4 regions of the Dyella marensis genome follow, and region 2 is predicted to be linked to each of the others. Evidence: riboswitches for the same ligand, from Rfam matches in the RefSeq annotation. Region 2 holds a riboswitch; each other region holds the start of a gene.
What was found. Region 2 has a riboswitch for cobalamin ahead of ISN75_RS00560 (ribonucleoside-diphosphate reductase subunit alpha). Riboswitches for the same ligand answer to the same signal wherever they lie in the genome.

Region 1 (3,202 bases), 2.6 Mb from region 2:
TCGCTGGCCAGGCGTTCGATCACCGCGTCCAGGCCACGCCAGCCAGCCACCGCCCGCTCGACGTCGTTCTGATCGACGCCAGGGCGCTGGAGTACAACAAGGCACTGGATGAAACCAGCGCGCTGTTCGATGCCGGCCTGCCGGTCGCTGTTTTCACCCCCGCGGGAACCTCCGCCGATGCGCGCGGCAAGGTCGCCAGGCTGTTCGGCGCGGCTTCCGAAGCGGACCTGGCCATCTATGCCAGGAAACCGGGCGGCGTACGCGTGTTCTCCACCGACGTCGACCGGAGCCTCGCCTATGCCGACACGGCGGCGCGCGTGCGGCATTTCCAGCAGGCCGTGGCGGACCACCTCGCCGCCATCGAACGCGGCGGCAAGCTTCCCGCGCTGGAATCGCGGCAAGCCAGGCAAGCCACCGGCAACGGCAGCAGCCCCGATCATCTGCCTATCGTCGAATTCACCCACAACGTTCGGCAGCGGCGAGCAGTCGCTGACGCGCGAAATCACCGTGATCCGCGACTCCACGGCCAGCAAGGATCAATTCAACGTGATCATGAAGACGTCGGGGCTGATCAAGGGCGGCGCAGACGCGGCTCCCCAATGCCGCCCCGTCGCTTGTATCGGATACACGCAGTACTACCTTGTCGACGCCATGCTCGATTACGGCAGGAACGCCCAGCCCACCGTGGCGCGCACTCTTCCGGAAACCACCAGCAGGTGCCGAGGGTCGCGGCGCCGCGGCCGTCGTTGATCAGGCAGCGGCCGGCGTTTTCCTTGGATTGCAGGATGACGACCGGTTCGCGGTGCAGGTAAGGCGAATCGAGGTCGATGGTCACGGCACTGGTTTTCACCCTGACGACCGGGCCGGAGGATCGGCCAAGGCCATTCCTCTGCACCAACGACGAGGTGGCGGCGAGCTTGAACCGAAGCTCGGCTTGATCGCCGCCGCCGGATTGCCCGCCAGGGCCTTCTCCGCATCCGCACCGAGGTTGAAGCCGAAACTGGTTGTCTCCGATTCGGTGTGGTTGTAAGTGGGATCGGTCCTGCAGCAGGGACATCACCCGCCGCGCCGGACAGTGGTACCTGGACAGCTTCGACCGCTATGTCAGCCGCCTGGACGGACGCTGCCTTGCCGTCAACGAGCGCAACGCCCGCCTGGTGGAAGTGGTGGCGTGCAACGACCGCAGCACGCAGAAGTGGTACTGGGCCGCCGACCGCATCAACTCCAAGCTCAACGGCGGCGACAGCGGATGGCGCCTGTTCGTTGACGGCAATGCGGTGAAGGCGCGCATCGACCCGAAGCGGCAGCAGGTCATTCCCAATAACCCCAACCAGGTGCTGCTCAATCCCTGGTCCACCTACCCAGGCGCGCCGGTCGCCGGCGCCACCATTCCCACCCTGGGCATACCGCAGCCGCAGGTGCCCGAAGCCTGGGTGCGGACCTTCAGGGACATTCCCTCGACCGAACGCTGGGAGCCGGTCGCGCTGCGCCAGTACAAGGAGGGCTGAGCCTTCACCCGGAGCAGCCCCGCGAGGGCTGCTCCACCTCCCCTCACGATCTTCCGCTTGACGGAACCCCGTCCCTGCCCCTAATTTCCCCGCCGCTGGTGGTTTTCATCCTTTCATCGCGATGAAAGGATGCAATTAAAAGGGAAGCCGGTGCGGCCTTACGGCCAATTCCGGCGCTGCCCCGCAGCGGTGTGTGGAAACGACCCTCGTCAACAGCACTGGCCAGTGGACTGGCCGGGAAGCGGCGAGCACTAGGCGAGGCGCCTGCGCCTCTCGTCCACGAGCCCGAAGACCTGCCCCGGCCGGAAGGCGATGAGCTTTCTGTCTGACCTGGAGCTTCCGCGGGGAAGCGGCTGGGGCTGCGCGCCATGCTCACGCCATGGCCGTCCGCTCCTGCGCGACCCTGCGCCAGCCCGGTTCGCCCGCGGGGGCGAAGGTCGCGCGCATGTCCGCGGAAGCTTCGCGGCCATGCGCTTCCTTCGTTCCTCATTCACCACGAATCGAGGAAATGCAGCATGAGCACCGTTACCAATCTCGGCTTCCCGCGCATGGGTGCGCGGCGCGAGCTCAAGCAAGCCCTGGAAGCCTACTGGCGCGACGAAGCACTGCGCCCGCAGCTGCTGGACACCGCCCGCCAGCTACGCGAACGCCACTGGCAACTGCAGCGCGAGGCCGGCGCGCACGTCGTGCCGTGCAACGACTTCTCGCTGTACGACCACGTGCTCGACACGGCCTTCCTGCTCGACGCCATCCCCGAACGCTACCGCGCCCTGGCCGACGCCGACCCGCTGGCCGGCTACTTCGCCATGGCGCGTGGCACGCAGCGCGCGGGCCTCGACCTGCACGCGCTGGAAATGACCAAGTGGTTCGACACCAACTACCACTACATCGTCCCCGAACTGCATGCCGCGCAAACCTTCCGCCTGCGCGACGACAAGCCGGTGGCGCAGTTCCTCGAAGCGAAGGCGCTGGGCCATGCGGCGCGTCCGGTGCTGCTCGGTCCGGTGAGCTTCCTGCTGCTGTCCAAGACCGCCGACGGCAGCGACCGCCTCGCCCTGCTCGAACGCCTGCTGCCCGTCTACGCCGAACTGCTGGGCAGGCTGCGCGAAGCCGGCGCCGAATGGGTGCAGATCGATGAGCCCTGCCTAGTACTCGATCTCGACGAAGACGATGCCGCGGCCTATCGCCAGGCCTATGCCGCGCTCGCCGCCGCCGCGCGGCCGAAGCTGCTGCTGGCTACTTATTTCGGCGCCCTCGGCGACAACCTGCGCCTCGCGCAGGAACTGCCGGTCGACGGCCTGCACGTCGACCTGGTGCGTGCGCCGGCCCAGCTCGATGCCGTGCTGGAGACGCTGCCCGCCGAACGCGTGCTGTCGCTGGGCGTGGTCGACGGCCGCAACGTGTGGCGCGCGGACCTGGACCGCGCCATGGCCGTGACGCGCGTGGCGATCGAACGCGTGGGCAAGCAGCGCGTATGGCTGGCGCCGTCCTGTTCGCTGCTGCATGTGCCGGTGGACGCCGCGCTGGAGAAGTCGCTGCCGTCCGACGTGCACGCCTGGCTGGCCTTCGCACGGCAGAAGCTCGAAGAACTGCGCACCGTGGCCGACATGTGCAAGGGCGTGGTCACCGCCTACCCCGCGCTGGAACGGGCGCGCGAGCTGATCGCCGCGCGCCGGGCCTCGCCCAGGGTGCAC
Region 2 (3,202 bases):
ATCACCAGGAGCAAGCAGCGAGCTGAGCAGGGGGATGGAAAGCCCGCTACTCGTCCGGCTTCTGGCGAACCGACACGCCCGCCAAAGCCGGTGGCGTGCCGCAGCGGCCGGAGCGCAGCGCATCCAGATAAGCCGACACCAGCGTCGTCGTGCTCTTCTGCGCACCCGCGGCGAACTGGCCGCCGCCTAAGTTCATATGGTTGGCGCCATCCACCACGGCCAGCCAGCGGCAGCCCGGCCCCAGTCCATCGAAGGCCTGCATGCGCCAGCGGTAGTCGCCGCCCAGCCCCTGGTCCCGCGTGCCGGTGACCAGCAGCGTGGGCGCGGCGATCGGTGCCCATGCGCCTTCGGGGAACACCGGTCCCGGCCCTTCCGGCGATAAGGCCACGTAGGCGTCGAAGCTGCCCTTCGGCGCCAGCCCCAACTTGTTGTGCGCACCGGCTTCCAGCATCACCGTGATCGCGCCCATCGAATGGCCGAGCAGCGCCTTGAACGATGCGTGGCAGCGCTGTTCCGACCACGCCAGCGCCGCGTCGATGTCGAGAAAGCGCGCCCGATAAGCCGGCGCATCGGTGACCAGGGCGGTGATGCCGCCCTTGAAGCCATGGCTGCGCAGGTCCTGCTTCAGCACCGGCAGGCCGCTTTCGCGGTGCCCCATCACCACCACGCGCCAGCCGTCGGCGCTCAAGGCCTCGCCTACATAGCGCAGGCCCTGCTCACTTCCGCCGGCACCGTGCGACACCAGCAGCAGCGGCGGGCAGGTTTTCGCCGCGGCAGGCTCGTACACCATCAGCGGCGTGCTCGCGCCATCGGAACGCGGCACCTCGATGCGTTCCGCGGCCCAGGCCTGCACGGTGGCGGCCAGCGCCAGCAGCGCGGCCACGATCTTCGGCGACGTCGTCGACATGCTTCACTCCCCTTCGATGGCCTGCACTGCGGTAACGTGGCGGCCTTTCCTGCACGGAGCCCCGCCATGACCAGCCTGCTCTTCCTCGCCCTGCTGTCCGCGCCCGGCATGCCGGCGGACGATTTCTCAACGCGGGTGCAGCAGGCCAAGTTGACCGAGGGCGCCAAGGACGGGCCGGACTACCAGAAGAAGATGTGGGCCGCGATCGGCGACCGCACCACCGACGCGCTCAAGGGCTGCATCGCCACCCTGCCCAAGCCGGACAAGTCCCCTTTCGTACTGGTCGCCGACGTGCACGCCGACGGCAGCCTGGGCCGGGTCGAAGTCCGCGCCCCCACCGACGTAGCCACCTGCCTGCTCAGCCGCTTCGCCAGCTGGAAGCTGCCGGCCCCGCCGGCCAGCCCGGCGCCGTATCCGATCGAGGTGGATTTCAGCATCGCCCCCTGAGCGCCCGGGCAGAACCGATCGCCAAGATTTTTCGCATGGCCGCCAGGCCGCGCCAGGCCTTGAATTACCCCACTTATCCACCGATATATGCACAATGGCTTGGGTTGACCTTCCCTGCCTTACCCCTATATGTTGTGTCGGTCGGTGCCTTTCTCAGACCCACGGTCGGATTGGCTTAATAGGGAATCCGGTGCGAATCCGGAACTGCCCCGCAGCGGTAAGCGGAAACGAAAGCTCCCATCGCACTGGCCTTCCAAGGCTGGGAAGCGGGGGCGAGTAGGTCGGATCGGTCGCCAGCGAACGGTCCATGTCTGCGAGTCCGAAGACCTGCCGGCACATCGCGGCCTTCAGCGCCGCGGTGAGTGATGGCGGCTTCCGCGGGGAGGCGCGTCGTGGCGCGGAGCCTTCGCTCCGCCGCACGGCCGTCCCCGCCTACACCGCCTTCGTCTCAGCCCTGCGCGCGGGAGCAGGTCGTTGAAGCCTTTGGCCTGGAGCGATGCCATGCAACCTATCGACACCGACTCGCGCGAGCGCACCGACGACCGCGCGGACGCATCCGCCTTCCCTGCCGCCGACGCAGCTGCCGCCGCGCCGGAGTCCATTCGCATGGAAGCCGTGGCGGAGACCCCCTTCGCCCTCACCCCGCCGCACAACCCCGGCCAGATGCGCGTGACCAAGCGCAACGGCAGCCAGGAGATCGTCGACGTCAACAAGATCGTGCGCGCGGTGACCCGCAGCGGCGAAGGCCTGCATGCGGTCGATCCGCTGCGCGTGGCGCTGAAGACCATCGGCGGCCTGTACGACGGCGCCACCACGCGCGAGCTGGACGAGCTGTCGATCCGCACCGCCGCCGCGCTCACCGCCGAGGAGCCCGAGTACGGCCAGCTCGCCGCGCGCCTGCTCGGCGCCTACGTCGACAAGGAAGTGAGCGGCCAGGAAATCCAGAGCTTCTCCCAGTCGATCGCGCGCGGCGCGGAGCTGGGCATCCTCAACGCACGCCTGCGCGACTTCGTCGCCGCCAATGCGCGCAAGCTCAACGACGCCATCGATCCGCTGGCCACGCGCCGCTTCGAATACTTCGGCCTGCGCACCGTGTACGACCGCTACCTGCTGCGCCACCCGCAGCTGCGCAAGGTGATCGAGACGCCGCAGTACTTCTTCATGCGCATCGCCTGCGCGCTGGGCGGCAACGAGATCGGCGAGACGCTGGAGCTGTACCGCCTGCTGTCCTCGCTGGAATACATGGCCAGCTCGCCCACCCTGTTCAACGCCGGCACCGCGCACGAGCAGCTCAGCTCCTGCTTCCTGCTCGACTCGCCGACCGACTCTCTGGAGTCGATCTACGAGAAGTACGGCGACGTGGCCAAGCTGAGCAAGTTCGCCGGCGGCATCGGCCTGGCCTACTCGCGCGTGCGTTCGCGCGGCTCGCTGATCCGCGGCACCAACGGCCATTCCAATGGCCTGGTGCCGTGGCTGAAGACGCTGGATGCCTCGGTCGCTGCGGTGAACCAGGGCGGCAAGCGCAAGGGCGCGGCCTGCGTGTACCTGGAGCCGTGGCACGCCGACATCGAGGAGTTCCTCGAGCTGCGCGACAACACCGGCGACGAGGCGCGCCGCACGCACAACCTCAACCTGGCCAACTGGATTCCCGACGAATTCATGCGCCGCGTGGAGAGCGACGGCGACTGGTCGCTGTTCGATCCGAAGATCGTGCCGCACTTCGTCGACAGCTGGGGCGAGACCTTCGAGCGCGCCTACCGCGAAGCGGAAGCCGCCGGCATCGCGGTGAAGAAGGTGAAGGCGCGCGAGCTGTACGCGCGCATGCTGCGCACCCTGGCCCAGACCGGC
Region 3 (3,202 bases), 740 kb from region 2:
CAGGTCGGTGAGCGCATAGCCGCCCAGGCGATAGCCGTTCGCCAGGTCGTCGTAGCGCTTGCCCGCCGCGTACACGCTGGCGCCGATGCTGAAGTCGCCGAAGCCGCGGTCCGCATCCACGCGCGCGCTGCGCGGGGCACGGCGCGGCAGCAGCTTGTCGCGGTAGGTGTCGCTGCGGTTGCGCGGGTCCAGCCAGGTGGCGGTGCCGCGCAAGGTCCAGCCGGCCAGCGTGGTGGAAGCCACCGCTTCGGCGCCGCGGATGCGCGCGCGGTCGACATTGCCCGGCACGCCGCGCGAGGCGTCGTAGGCGATCAGGTCGCGGATGCGGGTTTCGAAGGCATTGAGCGACCACAGGCCCCAGCCCGGCGTGCCGCGCAGGCCCAGCTCGTAGCTGCGCGAGCTTTCCGGCCGCAGCGCGGTATTGCCGTAGCCGGGGTAGTACAGCTCGTTGAAGGTCGGCGCCTTATAGGCGGAACCGGCGCTGGCGGTGAGGCGCATGCCCGGCGTGAAATCCCAGCCCCAAAGCAGGCTGCCGGTGGTCTTGCCGCCGAACTGCTGGTTGTCGTCGTGGCGCAGGCTGGCCTGCAGCGACTGCGCGCCGAACGCCTGCTGCCACTGCGCGAACAGGCCGCGGTTGAGGCGCTGGTCGCGCGCATAGCTGGTGTTGCTGTCGACGCGGTCGCGCTGCCAGTCGTAGCCCAGGCTCCACAAGCCGCCGCCGAGATTGAGGTCGCCCTGCAGCGAGCCGAGATCGCGGTGCGTATCGAAGGTGCTGGTGTAGCGGCCGTTGAGGTAGTTGTCGCCGAGGTCGGCGCTCTGGCCGGCGCTCGCGGTGAGCGTGAAATCGCGGCTCGGCCGCCAGTGCACGCGTGCACCGTAGACCTGCTGCACCACGTCGGACTGGTTGCTGGTGGAGCCGTCGTAGGCGTTGTAGCCCCAGCTGCGCAGCCACTGTGCGTCGGCATCCCAGGCGTCGCTGAAGCGGTAGCCGCCCTTGAGCGAGACGGAGCTGTCGCGGAAGCCGTCGCGGTCCGGTTCGTTGACGAAGCAGCCCGCGCCGCGCGGCGACGGCTTGCCGCGGCAGGCGTTGATGCCGTCGGTGTCCTCGTGCGTGGCCTGCACCGCATACCAGCCCTCGCCGACCTTGCCGGCCAGGCCGGCGGCGCCGCGGAAGCTGTCGTTGCTGCCGTAGCCCAGCTCCAGGTTCGGCTCGAAGGCGCCGCTGGGGCGTCGGGTAAAGATCTGGATCACGCCGCCCAGCGCTTCCGAACCGTAGAGGCTGGAGAACGGACCGCGCACGATCTCGATGCGCTCGATCTGCTCCACCGGGATGTTCTGGATCGACGGCTGGCCCAGGGTGGCCGAGCCGATCTTCACGCCATCCACCAGCACCAGCACGTGGTCGGCCTCGGTGCCGCGCAGGAACAGCGAGGTGGCTTTGCCCGGGCCGCCGTTGTTGGCCATCGACAGGCCCGGTGTGCCTTGCAGCAGGTCCGCCACGGATTGCGGCTGCAGGCGCTCGATCTCGGCGCGGTCGATCACGGTGACGGCGGCGAGCGTGGCCGATTCGCTCTGCTCGGTGCGGGTGGCGGTGACCACCACGCCCTTGAGGTCCTGCGAAGGCTCGTCGGCCTGCGCGGCGGTGGAAAGCAAGACAAGGGAAAACGCGGCCGCAAACGCGGACCGGCGCAAGGACGGAACATGCAATGACACTGGTGGCTCCTGGACCGCGCCTGCCCGCGCGGAATCGCTTCGGTTGCAGGACAGGCGGAAGGAGCTCCGGACGGACGCACGACGAGGGCGCGCTCGCCAGGAGCACGCCCACCGCATGTCCGGTTCACCTCGAGGCCGGTCTCCGGGCTCGCGAGCGAAGGCTGATGCCTCCCCGACCGGCGCCTTCCCATGCTTCGCAGCACAGTGGCTTCCGCCGATCGTGTCTCGCCTACCGTTGCGGGGGCAGCTCCGGAATAGCCGTCAATACGGCGCACCGGATTCCCGTTTCAACCACCGGCCAGGCCAGCGGTCACCTCAGGCCCGGGCATCTTAGCAGTACGACAAGGGGGTGCTCGTCATGACGAGTAGGAGGTGTCGTGGCGAGCCCCGACCCCTCACCCCGACCCTCTCCCCGGCGGGGAGAGGGGGATGACGGGTGGGGCGAAAATCGAGCGAAGAGCTCGCGGCGCAGCCGCGGCGTTCCGCTTGTGCGCTTTTGCTCTACCGGGTCCCCTTGGCGCCGGCGGTGAGGGCTGGACGAAAAGGCCCCGAAGGGGGCGAGGACAGGAGTCCTCGCCTTTTTGATCAGGGCATGGATGCCCTGTCAAAAAGCCCGGCCAGCCCTCACGGACCCTCAGCAGCTGCGCTGCTGAGGGCGCCAAGCAGGGTGCCCTCTCTTTTTGGTTACTTTTTCTCTGGGCACGCAGAGAAAAAGTAACTCGCCCCGCGGCAGCGGGGCGAAACCCTCGCCAACGGCGAGACCCATACGCGTCAACGCGACAACCGAGCACCATCGCCACTGGATCCCGGCCTACGCCGGGATGACGAGTAGGGGGCGGCAAGGCGCGCCACTCGCTAGCCCCCTTCACCCCCAGTCCACCATGTGTCTCCCCACTGACGCACAGCTGGCAAGGCACTGCAACACCACTGCGATTAGCTAGCCACAGCCCGCAATCAGGCAGCACCCGAGCGCCCCCATGAGCGAAATCGACCCCAAGCGACGCCGATTCCTGCAGATGACCGCCGCCGCCGCCGGCGGCCTCGCCGCAGCCTCCCTGCTCCCCGAAACCCTGCGCCAGGCCCTGGCCGCCCCCTCCCCGACCGGCACCGGCAACCTCACCGACGTCAAGCACGTGGTGATCTTCATGCAGGAAAACCGCTCCTTCGATCACTACTACGGCAGCCTGCGCGGCGTGCGCGGCTTCGGCGACCGCGTGCCGGCGCCGCTGCCCGGCGGCGCGCGCAGCGTGTGGCAGCAGCCCTACACAGGAAATACGGACGGCTATCTGCTGCCGTTCCGCATGAACACCGCGACCACCAGCGCGATCTGCGCCAATGCGCCGGCGATGAACTACCCGGTGGACACGGCGATCTTCAACAAGGGCAAGTTCGACGCCTGGAACACCGCACGCGCGGCCGGCCTCGGCATGGGCCATTTCGAGCGCGCCGACCTGCCGTTCTATTACGCGCTGGCCGACGCCTTCACCAT
Region 4 (3,202 bases), 400 kb from region 2:
CGGTGTACTTGCCGATGTAGAAGTCACCGCCCGGGGTCGGGTTGGCGCCGCCGGAATAGTTCTTCAGATCGACCGTGCCGCGCTTGGCGCCTTCGGCGAGCGTCGGGGTGTAGCTGTAGCCGTAGACCTGGTCCTGCTCGGTCGTCTTGTCCGAGAAGGCGGTCAGTTCGAGGATGTGGCTGTCGGTGATGTTCCAGTCGATCTTGCCCAACCAGCGCGGCGACTTCACGTCGTAATACGCCACCTGTTGCGCGGTGGCCGAGGCGATGGTCTTGCCTTCCTGCTTGGTGAAATCACCGGTCAAATAGATGAACAGCTTGTCCTTGATCAGCGGACCGCTGATGTACGCACCGTATTCCGTGACCCACGACTTGTTGTCGTTGCGGTACTGGAACAGCGTGTTGTCGGACGGCTGGATGATGTTGCGCGGATCGGAGCGGAGGAACTTCGGAATCCACAGCGCCATCACGCCGGCCTTCCATTCGTTGGTACCGCGCTTGGTGATCAGGTTGACCACGCCGCCGGTGGAACGGCCGTACTCGGCGCCGTAACCGCCGGTGAACACCTGCTGCTGGTCGATCGCATCGAACGGCAGCTGCGCCAGACCCAGGTTGGTCAGCGCGTTGGTCACCGAAAAGCCGTTGATGTAGTACTGGTTCTCGGCCGCCGAAGCGCCGCCGAACGAAGCCACGTTGCCGTAGCGCGAGTCGCCCAGCACGGTGCCGGGCGCCAGCAGGGCGGCCGCGGTCACGTTGCGGGCCACCGGCACCTTGGACAGCTGCTCGGCGGTCAGCACGGTGCGGGAGTCGACCGACGACACGTCGATCGCCGGCAGCGCGCTGGCCACCACCTGCACGCCTTCGAGGTTCTTCGCCTCGCCGGCCGCGACCGCAGCCGCGGTGAAGCTCACTTCGGTACCGGTGCCGACCGCCGCGAGCACATCGTTGCGGGTATCGACGGTGGCGCCATCCTTGACCAGGGTGACCTTGTAGCGGCCGACCGGCAGCGAGGACGCGCGGTAGCGGCCGGACTGGTCGACGCTGATGTCGCGCGCAAGGCCGGTGTCGATGTTTTCGATATGGACGGTGTTGCCGCGGGTAGCGTCAACGCGGCCGAAGATCACGCCTGATGCGTTCGACTGCGCCTGCACCACTCCGGCAAGGCTCATTCCCAACGCAACGACGAGTGCGGTCTGACGCCAACGCGGCGCGCGACCAGCGTGCTGGTACTTGATCATCTGTGTTCTCCCCATGATGGCCTGAAGGCCGACAGGCGCAAGGCGCCGAAAACGCCTAGCGCAAGAATGCGTGTGGGGCATTCGTAAGCCCCGGATCGCAGCGAGAGAACTTCCCCAAGCCTCGTCGCGCCGCACGCAAGTTCCCGCGGTAAGCGGTCCGAACATAATTGCGAAAATCGCTGGGCGTCAACAAAATATTTACGCTTACGCGAAGCTTACGAAGCTCACTGAAACAATGACTTAGGCAAACAAATGAAATATTACCCGGAGCTTGCGTAAAACCTTCGCGAAACTTGCTTCCGGACAATATTTGGTGGCCAAACCGTCAAGAAATGACAGAAATGTCGGCCATGGGAAACGATGATGATCGCAGGAACAGGCGCCCCCCCCATCGGGTCATTCCGCCCCGCGTTGTCAGCCACCCGGCCTCCCCGTTAAAGTTGCGTTCGTTCGGGTGTCCCAAAGCCACGCTGCCAAGGGATGAAACGGGAAGCCGGCGCGCCTTGAGGGCAAGGCCGGCGCTGCCCCCGCAACGGTAAGCGAGCAGTTCTTGCCTCCAGCGACATGCCACTGCGCTCCCACGAGCGCGGGAAGGCCGCGGGAGGATCGCGCGGCAAAGCGCACTCGCAAGCCCGGAGACCGGCCCGAATATCTTTCCTGGTGGCTCGCGGAGGGCGCAGCCGGACCACGTGCCGGTGCCGTTCGCCTGCCGTCGTTTGCGCCTCCTCCTCCGTCATGCCGCCAGCTCGTCATCGATGGGCCGTGCGCGAGGCGCGGCCGAGGAAAACGCTCCATGAAGAAGACCCTGCTGGCCACCGCCCTGCTGTCCTGCTTCGCCGCGGCCCACGCCGCCGACCAGAACGACGCCGGGCAGCTCCCCACCGTGGTGGTGACCGCCACCCGCACGGCCACGCCGATCGACGAGACGCTGGCGCCGGTCACCGTGCTGACCCGCGCCGACATCGAACGCCTGCAGCCGCAGTCGGTGCAGGATCTGCTGTCCGGCCTGCCGGGCGTGGCCTTCGGCAATGCCGGCGGCCTGGGCCAGCAGACCTCGCTGTTCATGCGCGGCACCAATTCCTCGCACACGCTGGTGCTGGTCGACGGCGTGCGCATCGGCACGGTGGGCGCGGGCATTCCGGCCTTCGAGCAGCTGCCGGTGGAACAGATCGAGCGCATCGAGATCGTGCGCGGCCCGCGTTCCAGCCTGTATGGCTCGGATGCGATCGGCGGCGTGATCCAGATCTTCACCCGCCACGGCCAGCCCGATCAGGCGCTCACGCCGTCGGTAACCGTAGGCGTGGGCAGCCATCGCCTGGCCGACGGCCAGTTCGGCCTGTCGGGCGGTTCGCGCAACGCCTGGTTCAACGCCAGCGTGGGCGGCCAGTACACGCGCGGCATCAATGCCTGCCGCGCCGCGGCGGCCGGCGTGGGCGGCTGCTTCACCAACGAGCCGGACGACGACGGCTACCGCACCTACAACGGCGCGCTCAGCGGCGGCTATCGCTGGGACGGCGGCACCGAACTCAGCGCCAGCGTGCTCAAGAGCAAGGGCGACATCGAATACGACGGCGACTTCCAGAACTACACGCGCCGCTCGCAGCAGGTGGCCGGCGCGAACCTGCGCTTCGCCGTGCTCGACGCCTGGAAGATGAGCCTGAGCGCCGGCCAGAACATCGACCGCGCCGACAACTATCTCAACCGCGCGGACCTCGGCGCCGATATGGCGCCCGCCGGCCATCTGTATTCGCGCCGCAACCAGGCCAGCTGGCAGAACGACGTGACGCTCGCGCCGGGCCAGCTGCTCAGCGCCGGCGTGGACTACCAGCAGGAACACGTGCAGAGCGACACCGACTACCTGCGCAGCAAGCGCGACAACACCGGCGTGTTCGCGCTGTACCAGGGCCAGTTCGGTCCGCACGAGATCCAGCTGTCGGCACGCCACGACCACAACCAGCAGTTCGG

Region 1: it holds a riboswitch for cobalamin, as region 2 does, so the genes downstream of both, metE (5-methyltetrahydropteroyltriglutamate--homocysteine S-methyltransferase) here and ISN75_RS00560 (ribonucleoside-diphosphate reductase subunit alpha) in region 2, are expected to answer to the same signal.
Region 3: it holds a riboswitch for cobalamin, as region 2 does, so the genes downstream of both, btuB (TonB-dependent vitamin B12 receptor) here and ISN75_RS00560 (ribonucleoside-diphosphate reductase subunit alpha) in region 2, are expected to answer to the same signal.
Region 4: it holds a riboswitch for cobalamin, as region 2 does, so the genes downstream of both, ISN75_RS21970 (TonB-dependent receptor domain-containing protein) here and ISN75_RS00560 (ribonucleoside-diphosphate reductase subunit alpha) in region 2, are expected to answer to the same signal.

The regions. Positions count from the first base shown of each region.
Region 1 covers NZ_CP064029.1:2,817,973-2,821,174, forward strand. Annotated here, with positions in the region: gene ISN75_RS12075 (hypothetical protein) at 1-533, opposite strand, end outside; gene ISN75_RS12080 (hypothetical protein) at 641-1,030, shown strand; gene ISN75_RS12085 (hypothetical protein) at 1,005-1,508, shown strand; cobalamin riboswitch at 1,590-1,823, shown strand; gene metE (5-methyltetrahydropteroyltriglutamate--homocysteine S-methyltransferase) at 2,024-3,202, shown strand, end outside.
Region 2 covers NZ_CP064029.1:144,999-148,200, reverse strand. Annotated here, with positions in the region: gene ISN75_RS00575 (amidohydrolase) at 1-26, shown strand, start outside; gene ISN75_RS00570 (alpha/beta hydrolase) at 47-907, opposite strand; gene ISN75_RS00565 (peptidase C13) at 974-1,354, shown strand; cobalamin riboswitch at 1,481-1,703, shown strand; gene ISN75_RS00560 (ribonucleoside-diphosphate reductase subunit alpha) at 1,961-3,202, shown strand, end outside.
Region 3 covers NZ_CP064029.1:883,488-886,689, reverse strand. Annotated here, with positions in the region: gene btuB (TonB-dependent vitamin B12 receptor) at 1-1,713, opposite strand, end outside; cobalamin riboswitch at 1,830-2,046, opposite strand; gene ISN75_RS03770 (phosphocholine-specific phospholipase C) at 2,691-3,202, shown strand, end outside.
Region 4 covers NZ_CP064029.1:5,001,255-5,004,456, forward strand. Annotated here, with positions in the region: gene ISN75_RS21965 (TonB-dependent receptor) at 1-1,168, opposite strand, end outside; cobalamin riboswitch at 1,673-1,899, shown strand; gene ISN75_RS21970 (TonB-dependent receptor domain-containing protein) at 2,031-3,202, shown strand, end outside.